One region of the Devosia sp. Z6_126 genome, then DNA from elsewhere that is predicted to be linked to it. Evidence: predicted binding sites of a transcription regulator. Region 1 holds the regulator's gene; each other region holds the start of a gene.
The links. The regulator PhoB, encoded in region 1, activates phosphate uptake and scavenging genes when phosphate is short. The targets are predictions, from matches to a motif close to TGTCATNNANCTGTCAT.

Region 1 (5,249 bases):
GCATTAGCGTGGCTTGAGAGCACGATACCGGAGTTGCGGCAGCGAGTGTTTCAAGCCGAGGACGCCGTGGCCAAGTTCCGCATTGCGCGGGGGACGATTGGCGACCTGCCGGAGGGCAGCATGGTTGGCAGCCAATTGAGCGACATGGCGGGGCGGCGGCTTGCGGCTGAGGAGCGCAGTTTGAGCTTCAGGGCGCGTGCGGCGGTGCTGCGGCAGCGCCTGGCGCTAGGAGGTTCGCTGGTGGGCAGCACGGAACTGGCGGCGGACGCAAGGGGCAGAAGTCTCATTCAGCTCCGGGCCAGTCTGCAGGGACAGCTGGCGCAGCAAGCCAGCAGTTTATCGTTCAACCATCCGAATGTTCTGGGATTGCGGGCGCAGATTGCGGTTGTCGATGCGCAACTCGCTACCGCCGCGCGGCACATTGCTGACCAGACGGATCGGCAGGCCGAGACTGAAGCGGCTCTGGCTGAGGCACTGGCGGCCGACCAGCAGATCTTGCAACAATCCGTCGGCGGGGAAGAGCGCGACAGCGTGGCCCTCGCGGCGCTGCAGCGCGATGCGGCGGCGCAACGTAGCGTCCTCGAGCGTTACCTGCAGCAGGCCGAAGCGGCGCGGGCTCAGGTAGACGGGGGCGCTGCATTCCCTGATATGCGCCTGGTGTCGCATCCGGTGGTGTCGAGTGCACCGGTTTCGCCCAAGACCGGGTTGGTACTGCTGGCGGTGATGATCACGGCGGGAGCGCTGGTGTTGACCTATCTGATCGTCACGAGCCTTGTGGCCCGTCGTCCAGCTGCAGGATAGGGTCGATCAGTCGGGTTTTGGCTGGCGCCACTGGCGCAGCTGCTTGGCAAAGCTCCAAAGCTTGTCGTTCTGCTTGATGTGCCGCTTAAGCGCGCGCTTGCCATTAAGGAGGGCGGCGGCGGCAGTGCCCTTAGCGCTTAGCGCAATCGCCGCGTCGTTGATCGGCGTCTTCTGGGTCCAGGAGGTTTTGTAGGCGAAATCGCCCACGCCCATATCGATGCTGCTGATGCCGGCGGCGATAAGATCTTCCACCAGCAGGAACATCAGGAGGCCCACAAGGCTGTATTTGGAGGCCGGCCCGTCCGTGTTGGAGTTGATGTATTGCGAATAATGGCAGGGGGAATAGGTGCCTACCGCCGTCGCCACGATTTCTTCGCCGACATAAAGCGCATGGAGCGCTACGGCCGGCTTGTCCTCGCTGGCGCCGGCAATGGCCCCATCCCGGAACAAGGCGCGGAAGTGAGGCTCGGCAAAGACATTTGGCACGCCCATTTGCCGGAATCGCACGGAGCGATGCTCAAGGAAGGCCGCATGGACTTGGTCGATGTGCTCGAGCGTTGTGGCGCGGCGCAACGTGACGGGACCTAGCGTTTCTTCGAGCCGGCGACGCCCGCGCAGGATATCGACCCGCCGCTTTTTCGGGAGCGTTTCGAGCATGGTGGGCGCAATGTCCGCATAATAGAAATGGTCTGGCGAAGGCTGATGGGGAAAGCTCAGCAGGGGATTGTCAATGCCCCGCCATTGGGCAGGCAGGTGCTCGAAGCTGAGCACATCGACGCCGGCCTCGTCTCGCAATTGGGCAAAGGCCCGGTTCAGCACGGGTCGGGTAAGAAGCGCCGCAGCATCGCGCCGAACAGGCATCCAGTCGCTGTTGCCAAAGGAGGAGCCGGGAATGGCCGCAAAGGTGCAGCCGGCCTTGCGGTGAAGATGCAAGGGAAGCAGGGCGGCGGGGCTGCCATCAAATTCGATCAGGAGGGTGACGAAGTCCGAATCTTCGAGCTGCTGGGAGCGGGCAATCTCGGCAATCCAGTCGAAGCGCTGGTAGGGCGTGAAGATCGCCTCGCGCTCAAGAGCGCGCCACGCCGGCTCCGCAGCGGCGAGGCCGCGCTGCAGGGTGATGCCGCCGCCGGACGTCGTGGACGCCGGAGCCGGCTGGTTGGCAAGCTCGTCGATCAGGCGTTGATCCGTGGTGGTCATGCACTGCCCCGCCGTTCCCTCAAGAAAACAGCGTTAGCAGCCCGGCTTTTAACAAACCGCTTGAGCAGATCGTTACAAAATTATCAACAGGCGAGAGCAGGATCGCTCAGGCGGGCTGGGCGAAACGCTCGTCAAAGGCATAACCAGCGCCCCGCACGGTGCGGATCGGATCGGCATCGCGGCCCCGGTTGATCGCGCGGCGCAGGCGGCCGATGTGCACATCAACTGTACGTTCATCGACATAAACCTCATTGCCCCAAACGCCGTCCAGCAACTGCTCGCGTGAATAAACCCGGCCGGGATGGCGCATCAAATATTCCAGCAGGCGGTATTCAGTAGGGCCAAGATGGACGTCGCGGCTGCCGCGGCGCACCCGGTGAGTGGTGCGATCGAGTTCCAAGTCACCCAGCTTGAGCGAGGCGGTGACGAGATTTGGGCTGGCGCGGCGCAGCAGGGCCCGCACCCGGGCAACCAGTTCAGGCACCGAGAAGGGCTTGACCATGTAGTCATCGGCGCCGGTCGCCAAACCCCGGATGCGCTCTTCTTCCTCGCCGCGGGCGGTCAGCATGATAATGGGGATCAATGCGGTTTCCTGGCGGGCACGGAGGCGCCGGCACAGCTCGATGCCGGAAATCTCGGGCAGCATCCAATCGAGCAGGATCAAGTCGGGAACCTTGTCCTTGATATGCTCGAGCGCATCATTGCCGGTTTCGGCCGTGAGCACCGCAAAGCCCTCCGCCTCGAGATTGTAGCGCAGCAGGATCGAGAGGTCTTCTTCGTCTTCGACAACAAGAATTGTGGCTGGCATGGGTTACCCTCCAGTCGGGCTCATTGGCCCGATTGTTCAACTGCGCAATCCCTTTCCCTAGGGGCAGGGTGGCGCCAAAATAAACCTTGGTGCGTGCTATGCTTTGATTTGCGTGCGGTGCAGTTCCTGAACGTCGCCCGTAAGCTGCCGGCCGGTTTGCAGGTAGTAGGCCCGCTCGGCAATGTTGGTGGCGTGATCGCCGATCCGCTCCAGGCTTTTGGCGCAGAACAGGAGATGGGTGCAGGTGGTAATGTTGCGCGGGTCTTCCATCATATAGGTCAGCAGTTCGCGGAAGAGCGAAGTGTGCATGGCATCGACCTCGTCGTCGCGATTGCAAACCTCGATGGCAGCGGCAGCGTCGCGGTTCGAATAGGCATCGAGTGCGTTCTTGATCTGGCCCAGCACCAGCGCCGTCATGTTCTTGACGCCGTTATAGAAGGTGGGCTGTAGGTTCATGCCTTCGAGTTTGAGCGAGCGGCGGGCCAGTTGCTTGGCCATGTCACCGACGCGCTCCAGGTCCTGAGCGACGTGGATCGCGGTGATGATGGCGCGCAGGTCCGAAGCCATGGGCTGGCGCCGGGCGATCATGGACACAGCCATGTCGTCGATGCGGCGCTGCATGTCGTCGATGCGCTGGTCGGCGATGATGGTGAGGTCGGCCAGTTCGCGGTCAAGCTTCAGCAGCGACTTGGTGCCGTTCTCGATGGCGAGTTCCACCATGCCGCCCATTTCGGCAATGGCCTGGGCAAGCGCGACCAGTTCGTCGCTGTAGGACGTTACGATGTGGTCTTTAGTGGCGGGCATGGCGTTTCCTCCGTTGGTGCCGGGCAAATCAGCCGATGCGGCCCATGATATAGTCTTGCGTCTGCTTGTGGACCGGGTTGGTGAAGATGTCTTCGGTCACCCCTTCCTCGATCAGCTTGCCCAGGTGGAAGAACGCGGTTTTCTGCGACACACGCGCTGCCTGTTGCATGGAGTGGGTGACGATGACGATGGTGTAGTTCTCGCGCAACTCATCGATCAGTTCTTCGATGATGGCGGTGGCGATCGGATCAAGGGCTGAGCAGGGCTCGTCCATGAGGATGACCTCGGGGCCGACGGCGATGGCGCGGGCAATGCACAAACGCTGCTGCTGACCGCCCGACAGGCCGGTGCCGGGCTCGTTGAGGCGATCCTTGACCTCCTCGAAGAGACCGGCCTTGCGGAGCGAGGAGACAACGATCTCGTCGAGATCGGACTTGTTGCGCGCCAAGCCGTGAATGCGCGGTCCGTAGGCGACGTTCTCGTAGATGGATTTGGGGAACGGGTTGGGCTTTTGGAACACCATGCCGATCCGGGCGCGCAGTTCCACCACGTCGAGCGCGGGATCGTAGATGTCTTCGCCGTCGAGCTTGATGGTGCCGCCGACTCGAGCGCCTTCGATGGTGTCGTTCATGCGGTTGATGCAGCGCAGGAAAGTCGACTTGCCGCATCCCGAGGGGCCGATAAACGAGGTCACCGCGCGATCGGGGATGTCGATGGAGATGCCGAACAAAGCCTGCTTGGCGCCGTAGTGGACGGTTACGTCCCGGGCTTCGATCCGGATAGGACGATCCAAGGCGGCAGACGGGTTCATGGCGCTAGTCACTGATTGTTGGGTCAACTTCACCTTACCGGCAAGCATGTCCATTTTCGATGTCCTTGTTGCGTGAGGTCGATCAGACGCGCTTTTCGAGGCGCGAGCGCAGATAGATGGCAGTGCCGTTCAGCACGATCATGACGCCGAGCAGCACCATGATGGCCGCTGCCGTGCGCGGTTCAAAGAAGTTGCGGTTCTCGTTGCCCTGCCAGAGATAGATCTGGACGGGCAGGGCGGTGGCCTGATCGAGCGGGGTAGCGGGCACCTGGGCCACAAAGGCCTTCATGCCGATCAGCAGGAGCGGCGCTGTTTCACCAAGGGCGTGGGCGACGCCCAGAATGGTGGCCGTGAGGATGGAGGGAAGCGTCACCGGCAGTACATGATGGAACACCATCTGCGTCTTGCTGGCCCCCATGCCCAAGGCGGCTTGGCGCAGGGCGGGGGAAACGCCCAGCAGCGCGCCACGGGTCGCGATGATGATGGTGGGAAGCGTCATCAGCGTCAGCACCAGACCACCAACCAAGGGAGCCGAGATGGGCAGGTGCATGTAGTTGATGAAGACCGCGGCGCCGAGCAGACCGAAGACGATGGAGGGCACGGCGGCGAGGTTGTTGATGTTGACCTCGATGAAGTCGGTCAGCCGCGACTTGGGCGCAAATTCCTCGAGATAGATCGCCGCGGCGACGCCGATAGGAACGGCCAGGACGATCACGATCAGCATCATGTAAAGGGAGCCCACAAAGGCGCCCAGCAGGCCCGCGGAGGCCGGCGCGGCGCGGCTATCGGCATTGGTGAACAGTGACCAGGCAAAGCCATTGGTGACGG
Region 2 (5,249 bases), on a different contig from region 1:
GGCGCGATGGGGAGCGCGCCGAGCGGGAAGCCATCCGCATTGCCGAAACCTATGGGGTGATCGTTTCCGCCATTGCCGCCGATGTGGCAACGACCGCCGGCTGCGAGGCGGTGATCGCCGGGGCCAAGCGCGGCTTTGGCGGGGTCGATATCCTCATCAACAATGCCGGCACCGGCTCCAATGAAACCATCCAGGAGGCCGATGACGCCAAGTGGCAGTATTACTGGGACCTGCATGTGATGGCGGCGGTGCGGCTGGCGCGTGGGCTCGTGCCCAGCATGAAGGCGCGGCGCGGCGGGGTGGTGCTGCACAACGCCTCGATCTGCGCGGTGCAGCCGCTTTGGTATGAGCCGATCTACAACACCACCAAGGCCGCGCTGATGATGTTCAGCAAGACGCTCTCCACCGAGGTCGTCGGCGACAATATCCGCGTCAACACCATCAATCCCGGGCTGATCCTGACGCCCGACTGGATCAAGACGGCCAAGCAGATCGCCGGCGAAGATGGCTGGGAGGCGCATCTGCAGGGCGTTGCCAACGAGGCCGGGGGCATGAAGCGCTTCGCCAGCCCCGAGGAGCTGGCGAATTTCTTTGTGTTCATGTGCTCGGACAAGGCCAGCTATTCGACGGGCTCGACCTATTTCGTCGATGGCGGCTGGCTGAAGACGGTTTAGGCGCGGGGGCTGCGCGACGTGGGCTAAGCCCACGCGCGGGGGCGTTTGCGCCGGATCAGCCCGTCTGGACCAGCCGGGTGCGGAGCAGTTCGCCACTGTCGCTGAGGATGGAATAGGCGATGCCGGTCAGCAGGGAGTTGATCCGGCGCAGGGCGTGCACGGTTTCAAGGTGCAGGTCGCTCGACTGGATGCTGGTGGGGTTGCCGTCGCGCATGCGGCTGAAATGCTGCTCCATGCTGCGCCGCTCGAGCACACCGATCTCGTCCTTCTCCGCCACGAGCTGGCGGGCCGAATCGGTGTCCTCGGAGACGAGCACATTGAAGGCCAGTTGCATGTTGCCCAGCACGCGCGCATGCAGGTCCGTCAGCTCGTTCCAGCCCTGGGACGAAAAGGCGAGGCGCCGCTCCTGCTTTTGCTCGGCGAGCTTGAGCAGCTGCTTGACGATGATGTCGCCGGCCTGTTCGAGGCTGATGGCGAAATTGGTCAGGTCCTTGGCGCGGCGGGTCTGCGCAGGGTCCATTTCCTCCCATTCGAGGCGCGTGAGGAACAGCTTGATCTCACGATTGGCCTGATCGACCTCGGACTCGAGCGCCTTGATGCGGCGGATGGCTGTCTTGTCGCAGCTTTGGAAGATTTCCATCACCGGCTGGAGCATGACCTCGACCGTTTCGCTCATGCGCAGCAATTCGCGCGTGGCGCTGGCGAGCGCGGCATCGATGTTGCCGGTAGGGGTCGAGAGCAGAGCGTTGCTGCGCAGCCGCGCGACATTGAGCTCGCCCTCGACCGGCGCTTCGCTGATGAAGCGCTCGGTCAGGCGGGCAACAAGGCCGGTCAGCGGCAAGCCCAGCGCGAGAACGGCGAAGTTGAAGCCGATATGGAGGATGCTGGCCTGGAGGCCGACACTGCCTGGAATAGCGTCAAGCAGATGGGGCAGCAGCTGGACCAGCAGCAGAACGAGAATCGCGGCGCCGCCGCGGAAGGCCAGCGCGCCAACAGCGATGCGGCGGGCGCGCACATCGGCGGCCCGGGTCATGCTCCAGGAGATCAGCGTGCCGCCCAGATTGGCGCCGAGCACAAAGGCGGTGGCCACTTCGAGCGGGATAAGGCCGGTGGCGCCAAAGGAGATGATGACGAGAACGCTGGCGACGGAGGAATAGGACGCCCAGGTGATAAGCGCGGCGACAAGGAAACCGGTCCAGAGATCGCCCTGCAGATAGGTGATGACCGAGCCCAGCGCGCGGCTGTCGCGCCAGGGGGCGGTGGCTTCCCCCACCATTTGCAGCGACAGGAGCACAAAGGCGATGCCCAGCACCATGCGGCCGAGCTGCTTGGTGCCGCGGCTTTGGCCGCGCAGGAACAGCATGCCGCCGATGATGATCAGCGGGGGCATGAGGAGGGTGAGATCAAAGGACAGGATGCTGGCGACGAGCGCCGAGCCGAAATAGGCCCCCAACATCAGTGCGAGGCCCGTGCCGCCTTCGAGGAGCCCGCCGGCAGCAAAGCTCGAGGCGAGCGCGGCAACGGCGGTGGAGCTTTGCAGGGCAACGGCCATGGCAGTGCCGGCAGCGGCGGCGCCGATGCGGCTTTTGTTGGCGTAGGCCAGCAAACGCTTGAGCTGGGGCGAATAGGCGCGCTCAACCGCGGTCCGCACCATGCGCACTGCCCAGAGCAGCAGCACGATGGCGGCTACCAGATGCACTGCGATGAAATACAAACGACGCCTCCTTGAGCGGCCAAATGGCCAGCCCCTATGATGTTCACATGAACCCCAGTGATGCAACTGCTTGGGGCAAAACCGCGAATGACGCTGTGCGCTGTCATAAAACGGTTAGGTGCTCCAACTAGAAGCCTAAGCAGGCTGCAGCAAGGCCATCAACCCCTGTTCTTGAATGTTCAAATGAGCATTTCAGTTTGCAAAGGAAGAATCGATGCTATCAAGTGATACCAAGCTTGGGACGAAAAGCCCCCGGCGCAATAACATGGGAGTGAGCATGTTCAAAAACGCTTTGCTGTTGTCCGCAGGTCTGGTCGCCGTGATGTCGGCAACCCCTGCCTTTGCCCAGACTGAAATCACCTGGTGGCACGCCATGAGCGCCGAGCTCGGCGAAAAGCTCGAGGAAGTGGCGCAGGGCTTCAATGAGAGCCAGACCGAATACAAGGTCACGCCGGTCTTCAAGGGCACCTATCCCGAAACGCTCAACGCCGCGATCTCGGCTTTCCGCGCCAATGAGCAGCCTGCCATCGTGCAGGTTTATGAAGTTGGCACCGGCACGATGATGGCCGCCCAGGGCGCCGTTTACCCCGTGCACCAGCTGATGACCGACAAGGGCGAGCCCTGGGATCCGAGCGCGTTCCTGCAGCCGGTGGTTGGCTATTATTCCGACACCGAAGGCAACATCCTGTCGATGCCCTTCAACTCGTCCACGCCCATTTTCTACTACAACAAGGACGTGTTCGAAAAAGCCGGCCTTGATCCGGAAGTCGCGCCCAAGACCTGGGCGGAAGTGGAAGAATTCTCGCGCAAGATCGTTGATTCCGGCGCAGCCAAGTGCGGCTTCACCACGGCCTGGATCACCTGGATCCACACCGAAAACATGTCGGCGCTGCACGACCAGCCCTTCGGCACGCTGGAAAACGGCTTTGGTGGCCCGGCCGCCGAGCTGACCTTCAACAATGAAGCCGTCGTAAAGCATTGGGGCAATCTCAAGAAGTGGGCTGACGAAGGCCTGTTCCAGTATGGCGGCCCGGTGGGCGGCAACGATTCGCAGCCCAAGTTCGTGGCGCAGGAATGCGCGATGTTCATGAACTCCTCGGCTGGCCGCGCTGGCGTGATCCGCAATGCCGTGGACTTCGAAGTCGGCTTTGCGCCCCTGCCCTATTATGACGACCTGATCGACGAACCCAAGAACTCGATCATCGGTGGCGCCACCTTGTGGGTGCTGAACGGCAAGTCCGACGAAGTGTATTCGGGCGTCGCCAAGTTCTTCACCTATCTGAGCCAGCCCGAAGTGCAGGCCGATTGGCACCAGTTCACCGGCTACCTGCCGATCACCACGGCTGCCTATGAGCTGGGCCAGGAGCAGGGCTACTACGCCGAGAACCCGGGTTCTGACATCGCCATCGAGCAGATCATGCGCGGCACCCCCACAGCCAACTCCAAGGGCGTGCGCTTCGGCAATCTGACCCAGGTCCGCGATGCCGTCGACGCCGAGTTTGAGGCCATGCTGGCCGGCCAGAAGACCGCCCAGGAAGCACTGGACAGCGCCGTGGAACGCGGTAACGCCATCCTGCGCGATTTCGAAGCCAACAACAGCTAATCCGCTACCGTCAGGAAGACCCGCGCCAATGGTGCGGGTCTTCATCCGAGGCCCAGCCAGCGAGCCCCAATGCAGTCCAAACGCACGATTTTCCCCAACAAACTGCTGCCTTACGCGCTGCTGGCGCCGCAGCTGATCATCACCATCATCTTCTTCCTGTGGCCCGCGGCCCAGGCAGTCCGGTCGAGCTTTGAACGCGAAGATCCGTTCGGCTTCCGGACCACCTTTATCTGGTTCCAGAACTATACCCGCTTGTTCGCCGACCCCGGCTATCTGCGCGCGGCATCCAACACGGCGGTGTTCGCCGTCGGCGTCACCATCCTCTCGATGGGCGTGGCGCTGTTGCTGGCTGTGGCCGTTAACCGGCTGTTGCGCTCGGGCAAGTTCTACACCACGCTCCTGGTCTGGCCCTATGCGGTGGCGCCGATCGTTGCCGGTATCCTGTGGTGGTTCATGTTCAACCCCACGATCGGCATCGTGCCCTATCTGCTGGATGCGTTCGGCTATCGCTGGAACCACCGCGTCAACGGCAACGACGCCATGATCCTCGTGATCATCGCGGCGAGCTGGAAGCAGATTTCCTATAATTTCCTGTTTTTCGTGGCCGGTCTGCAATCGGTGCCCAAATCACTGATCGAGGCCGCCGCTATCGATGGCGCGGGCCCGTTCAAGCGGTTCTGGACCATTGTGTTCCCGCTGCTGTCGCCGACGACCTTCTTTTTGATGATCGTCAACATCAACTACGCCATGTTCGACACCTTCGGCATCATCGACGGCACCACCGCAGGTGGCCCCGCCGGCGCGACAAATACGCTGGTGTACAAGGTTTATGCCGACGGCTTTGTTGGCCTCAATATCGGCTCGTCGGCCGCCCAGTCGGTGCTGCTGATGCTGATCGTTATCGCTTTGACCGTCGTCCAGTTCCGCTGGGTCGAACGGCGCGTGCAATACTAGGAGGCCGGTCATGGTCGAAAACAGGCCTATCCTCAATATCCTGACGCATCTGCTGCTGATCGTCGGCGTTGCCGTGGTGGCGTTCCCGGTGTACCTGGCGTTTATCGCATCCACCCATGGCGCGGACGCGTTCTCGCGTGGGCTGGCGCCCATGCTGCCCGGGCCGCATATGATCGACAATTATGCGCGGATGCTCACCAACGGCCTGTCTTCGGCCGGGGCGCCGCCGGTCTGGATGATGCTGATCAATTCCACGATCATGGCGCTGACCATCGCCATCGGCAAGATCGCCATCTCGATCATC
Region 3 (5,249 bases), on a different contig from region 1:
CCATCGGACGCTGCATAGCTCGACCAGTCCCGGAAATCACCGAGCAGCCGCACCGACTGGGCTGCAGCGCTGCCAACCGAAAGCAGGCTGGCCACGACCACAAGCGAAACAAAGCGCGAAACCATAAGGGGCCTCATCAAACACAGGAAGGACGAGGGCCGCGACGCGGCACCTCGCCCGGATAGAAGGATTGCTCGAGCGGGGTCCAGCCCCGATCAGGCGCAGGCTGCGTCGATGGCGTTCATCGCCGCCGTGGCGCCCGAAAGCGAATAGGTGTCGATCGTGTTGGTGCCGCGCTGGGAGGTGCCGCGCACCTGCAGCTTCGTGCCGCCCTTGAAGGCCTGGACAAACCCGCCTTCGTCGCCGGTCGAAGCCAGCCAGGCGGCCGAGCCCTCGGTGACCATCGGATAGGACTTGCCATCAATCGAAGCGCTGGCCTTGGCGTCGCTGCTGTTGAAGGGGTAGCCGATAATGGTCTGCACCTCGTTCTTGGTGCCCATGCCCTTGCGGTGAATGATCATGAAGTGAATGGGGTCGCGATTAACACCGGCGGGCTCGCTCGATTGCGGCGCGGCCGAGATATAGCAGAGCACCCCCGAAGCATCGGTCGCCTGCCAGGCGGTCCAGGCATTGAAACTGCCGAGCTCGGTTGCCTGCTGCGCCTGCGCGACAGGGGCCAGAGCCATGACCGCGCCGACCGCGAGCCCAAACACAAGGCTACCGGTTTTCAACGTCATCGCCAAATCTTCCTCATCTTTGAAGGTACGCATCTAGTGGGATTTGCTGCTCGCAAGCTTAAGCCCCACATGGTTACTAAGGTGTCAAGCGCCGCCACGCCCCAGCGCCAGCCATCAAGTGAGCGGCAATCGTGACGCTAAAAAGGCGCGGGGCAGCGGCAATGACGTGCTTTGCAGGTAAAGGGTCAAGCTCGCGTTAACACTGCCGTGAGCGGCTCACGCTTCGAGCGAATAACTTTGCTCGACCACATAGGGGCCGCCACCCACCGAGTCACGGCTGGAAAACAGCACAAAGCGCCTGGGCGTGAATTCAAGCGGCTCGAAGCGCCCGGCCTCGGCGATAAAGCGGGCCACCTCCTCGGGCGCCGAGCCGCGCAACCTGGCCAAGGTTATATGGGGCACGAATTTGCGGCCCTCGGCGGGAAGGCCGGCGCGCTGCAGCACCCGCTCCTGGGCCGCCTGCAGGCGGCTGAGCGCCTCGCTGGGCTCAACTGCGGCATAAAGCGCGCGCGGCTTGGCCCCGCCAAAGGCACCCAGATGGGTCAGCCGCACCGGAAAACTCAGAGACTGGCTCAACCGGTCGAGGCTGTCGGCGACTTCATTGGCGGTGCCGTGATCCACATCACCGATGAAGCGCAGGGTGATGTGGTAATTCTCGGCATCGATCCAGCGCGCGCCGCTGAGGCCGCCGCGCTTGAGCGACAGGGCAAAGGCGATATCGCCGGGAACTTCAAGGCCAGTAAACAGCCGGGGCATGAGGCCTCCTTTGCCCGCGGGCAGGCAAGACAATCGCAGCCAGCCTAGCATAACTGCCAGAGAGGGGCAGTCGAATCGTCGCGGCTGGGCGAACAGGGTTGTAAAGGACTTCTCCCCCATCCATATTACCGATCAAGTGGCGCCCAACAACGCCCTCGGCGGGAGGAAACCGCCTTATCCGTCAGTGAAAGGATAGTGCATATGGCTGAATATGACCGTCAGACCCTGAATGCGCGGGCCGGCTCGGCCTTAGCCATCGACGAGGGCCTGCGCAGTTACATGCTGCGCGTCTACAATTACATGGGCATTGGCCTGGTGGTCACTGGCCTTGCGGCCTGGTTTGCTGCCGCCGCTGCCATCACCACCAATCCAGATGCCGCCGTGGCCCAACTGGCCAATGGCCAGTATGTGACCCAGTGGGGTTACCTGCTTTATGCCAGCCCGCTGCAGTGGGTCGTGATGCTCGCGCCCCTCGCCTTCGTGATGGTGCTGAGCTTTGGCATCAACAAGCTCTCCGTGCCCGCCGCCCAGGCCACTTTCTGGGCCTTCTCGGCGATCATGGGCCTGTCGATGAGCTCGATCTTCCTGGTTTACACCGACGCTTCGATCGCCAAGGTGTTCTTCATCACCGCGGCAACCTTTGGCACGATGAGCCTTTATGGCTACACCACCAAGCGTGACCTGACGGCGATGGGCTCTTTCCTGATGATGGGCCTGATCGGCCTGATCATCGCCTCGATCGTCAACATCTTCATGCAGTCGAGCATGATGGAGTTCATCATCTCCGCTGTCGGCGTGCTGATCTTTGTGGGCCTGACCGCCTATGACACCCAGAAGATCAAAGAAAGCTATGCCGAGCACCATGGTGCCGACACGCTCGCCAAGAACGCCATCATGGGTGCGCTCTCGCTGTATCTGGACTTCATCAACCTGTTCATGATGCTGCTGCGCCTGTTCGGCAACCGCGAATAATCCCGACCCGCGGCCACCCGCCGCGGATTTCGATGGACACTGTTTGGGGACCGCAGTCATAAAGGCTGCGGTCCCTTTGCTTTGTCGAGTTGACGTATCGTGTCCGACTTCCGCCTGCGCCCGTTCGAGTGGTCCGATGTGCCCGCGATCACCCGCATCTACCGACATTATGTCGATCACACCGCCATTACCTTTGATACCGAAGCGCCCGACGAAACGGCCATCGCCGAGAAATATGCGGGCCTCTTGCGCTTGGGTCATCCGGTGATCATCGCCGAGCGCGCGGGCAAGCCCATCGGCTATGCCTATGCCAGCTTTTATCGGCCCCGCGCCGCCTATCGCTTCACCTGCGAGGATTCGCTTTATCTCGATCCTGCCGAAACCGGGCGCGGCATCGGCAAGGCAATGCTGAGCGAGCTTTTGGCGCAGTCGCGGGCCTTTGGCTTCAAGCAGATGCTGGCGGTGATCACCGCCGATACCGCCAACTCAGTCGGCATCCACGAGAGATTTGGCTTCCACCGCGTCGGCTATTACGAAGCGGTTGGCCTCAAATTCGACCGCTGGCACGACATCGTCCACCTGCAACTGGCGCTTTAATCAGGCAGCTTGTTGAACCGTTGAGCCTGAGCAACATCTGCTCAGGCACGGGCTGCAGTCCGCCCAACCGGCAACGGGCGGTTAACCCACCACCGCCAGTTGCGGATCGAGCACGCGGAGCACCTGCGCCAGTTCGTGGCCGCGCTTCAAAATGCGGCCCTGCTGGTTGGTAACGGCATATTGCCCCTGGCGATTGCGCAAGCGCGGGGTTTTCTCGATCAGGTAAAGTGGTCGCTCGGACACGCGGGCATATACCGAAAACACTGCCCGCTCGCGCAGGAAGTCCATGGCGTAATCTCGCCACTCGCCCTGCCCGACCTTGCGGCCATAAACCGACAGGATCAGCGCCAGTTCCTTGCGGTCAAAGGCAACAATGGCTGGGACCTTGCTGGGCTGCGGACTGGGCGGCGCCTCGGCCTGATGCACCAATTCGAGCTTCACCGGCTTGCTGTTTGGAACACGCGCTTGCACGCTTGGCCTCGCACTCCTTGTTGCAGAACCGTCATGATCGCGGCATTCGACCGGCGATGCAAGCGCTTCACGGCACCGCCATCGCCCTAGGCCAAAATACCCCATTTAGGCCACACTGCTTCCCTTTGGCTGCCCCATTGCACCGCGACAGTGTCATCGTTGCCCCAAGGCTGGTGGCTGGCCGACCGAGCCCCCCGAAGAACGCCGCCACCAGTTCCTCCAAAGAGCAGTCAACTTCTCCCGTCCCTGGTTTCCAGCGGCGGGAGATTTGTTTGGGGGTCAGCGCTCGTAGGACGCAGCGCCCAGAATGGCTCCTGGCAGCCCATTGCGGTCTTCCTGCACGATCACGGCGATGCCGTCGCCCGCTTCGGCGGCAAGTTCGGCCAATGGCAGTTTGAAACGAGCGCCAGCCTTGCCTTCCCACATGCCCAGCATGTGTCGGCCGGTGACCACCTGGGTATAGCTCATCGCCTTGCCCGCGTTTTCGCCGCGCTCGATCTGCACCTGCGCCTGGCGCAGATAGGTGACGAGCCAAACCACTGCATCGGCGGTTCCGGCACGAGGGCCGATCTCGACCTCGAGCATGCCGGCATCGCTTTCGATATCCACCGGCAGGGTCAGGCTGGCCGAACGAATGGCGCTATGCACTTCGGCGCGGCGCGATCCCACCACGTCCTGCTTGCCGTTGACCACCATCTGGGGCGTGTAGATGCGCGGTGTGCCCCAGCTCTTGGCATAGGCGCGCTGACGGTCGGAATTGGCGGGATCGCCAAACGTGTCCTTCCAGCCCACATAATCCCAATAGTCGACGTGGAAAGCGAGGGCGATGACATCGTCGTCCTTGCCCAGGCTCGACAGCAGCGCATCGGCCGGCGGGCAGGACGAGCAGCCCTGGCTGGTGAACAATTCTACCACAGCCTTGGGCCGCTCGCGCAGGCTTTCGGCCTGGCTAGAGGGGGCCATGGCCAGAAGTGCGATCATCGCCATGATTACGGCGGGGGTGCAAGGAGGAACCATCCCCAAGTTGTAAGCCACAGATTGGTTGGCCCGCCAGTCAAAACGGGGTGACAAATACCGGCTCGGTTAACCTTAGGCGGGAGCGTGGCAGACCAGCTCCAGGTTATTGCCGTCGGGATCGAGCACAAAGGCGGCATAATAATCGGGACCGTAATTGGGCCGGAGCCCCGGGCCACCATTGTCGCGGCCACCTGCGGCGAGAGCGGCGGCATGGAATGCATCCACGGTCGCGCGGTCGGGGCTGCGTAGGGCGACATGGACCGGCATCGCGCCGTCGGCTGCGGTCAGCCACAGATCCGCGGGTTCGCCCGTTCCGCCCAGCCCGGCCACACCGGGATAAGCGGCCTGCTGGCTATAGCCAAGCGGGGCCAGCGCGGCCTTGTAAAACGTCAGCATGGGGTCGAACTGCCCCGTGACGATGCCCAGATGATCGATCATTTACCTGCTCCATTTGCTTGCGGGCGGAAACTCTCACTCAGGCGCGACAAACCCTGTCAGCAGCAAACAAAAAATGGCGGCCCCAAAGGACCGCCATTGGCTAAAACCCGAGCCGGACTAACCCTTACGCAGCTACGAGGCTGCGCAGCACGTAATGCAGGATCCCGCCATTCTTGTAGTAGTCGAGCTCGTTGGCGGTATCGATCCGGCAGCGGGTCTCGATGGTGAGGGAGCTTCCGTCCGCCCGGGTGATCCTAACCG

Region 2: the regulator PhoB is predicted to act here: its motif matches at 2,490-2,506, upstream of ugpB (sn-glycerol-3-phosphate ABC transporter substrate-binding protein UgpB).
Region 3: the regulator PhoB is predicted to act here: its motif matches at 3,552-3,568, upstream of AC3YOG_RS05785 (DUF2794 domain-containing protein).

What each region holds. Positions count from the first base shown of each region.
Region 1 covers NZ_JBYUNO010000003.1:94,584-99,832, reverse strand. Annotated here, with positions in the region: gene AC3YOG_RS12610 (GumC family protein) at 1-801, shown strand, start outside; gene AC3YOG_RS12605 (GNAT family N-acetyltransferase) at 808-1,998, opposite strand; gene phoB (phosphate regulon transcriptional regulator PhoB) at 2,105-2,806, opposite strand; gene phoU (phosphate signaling complex protein PhoU) at 2,903-3,610, opposite strand; gene pstB (phosphate ABC transporter ATP-binding protein PstB) at 3,639-4,421, opposite strand; gene pstA (phosphate ABC transporter permease PstA) at 4,504-5,249, opposite strand, start outside.
Region 2 covers NZ_JBYUNO010000002.1:408,028-413,276, forward strand. Annotated here, with positions in the region: gene AC3YOG_RS08915 (SDR family NAD(P)-dependent oxidoreductase) at 1-674, shown strand, start outside; gene AC3YOG_RS08920 (Na/Pi cotransporter family protein) at 730-2,388, opposite strand; gene ugpB (sn-glycerol-3-phosphate ABC transporter substrate-binding protein UgpB) at 2,666-3,991, shown strand; gene ugpA (sn-glycerol-3-phosphate ABC transporter permease UgpA) at 4,061-4,945, shown strand; gene ugpE (sn-glycerol-3-phosphate ABC transporter permease UgpE) at 4,956-5,249, shown strand, end outside.
Region 3 covers NZ_JBYUNO010000001.1:1,187,626-1,192,874, reverse strand. Annotated here, with positions in the region: gene AC3YOG_RS05810 (invasion associated locus B family protein) at 1-125, opposite strand, end outside; gene AC3YOG_RS05805 (invasion associated locus B family protein) at 216-737, opposite strand; gene thpR (RNA 2',3'-cyclic phosphodiesterase) at 954-1,493, opposite strand; gene AC3YOG_RS05795 (Bax inhibitor-1/YccA family protein) at 1,695-2,465, shown strand; gene AC3YOG_RS05790 (GNAT family N-acetyltransferase) at 2,565-3,062, shown strand; gene AC3YOG_RS05785 (DUF2794 domain-containing protein) at 3,144-3,488, opposite strand; gene AC3YOG_RS05780 (DUF1223 domain-containing protein) at 3,813-4,514, opposite strand; gene AC3YOG_RS05775 (VOC family protein) at 4,623-4,988, opposite strand; gene acnA (aconitate hydratase AcnA) at 5,113-5,249, opposite strand, start outside.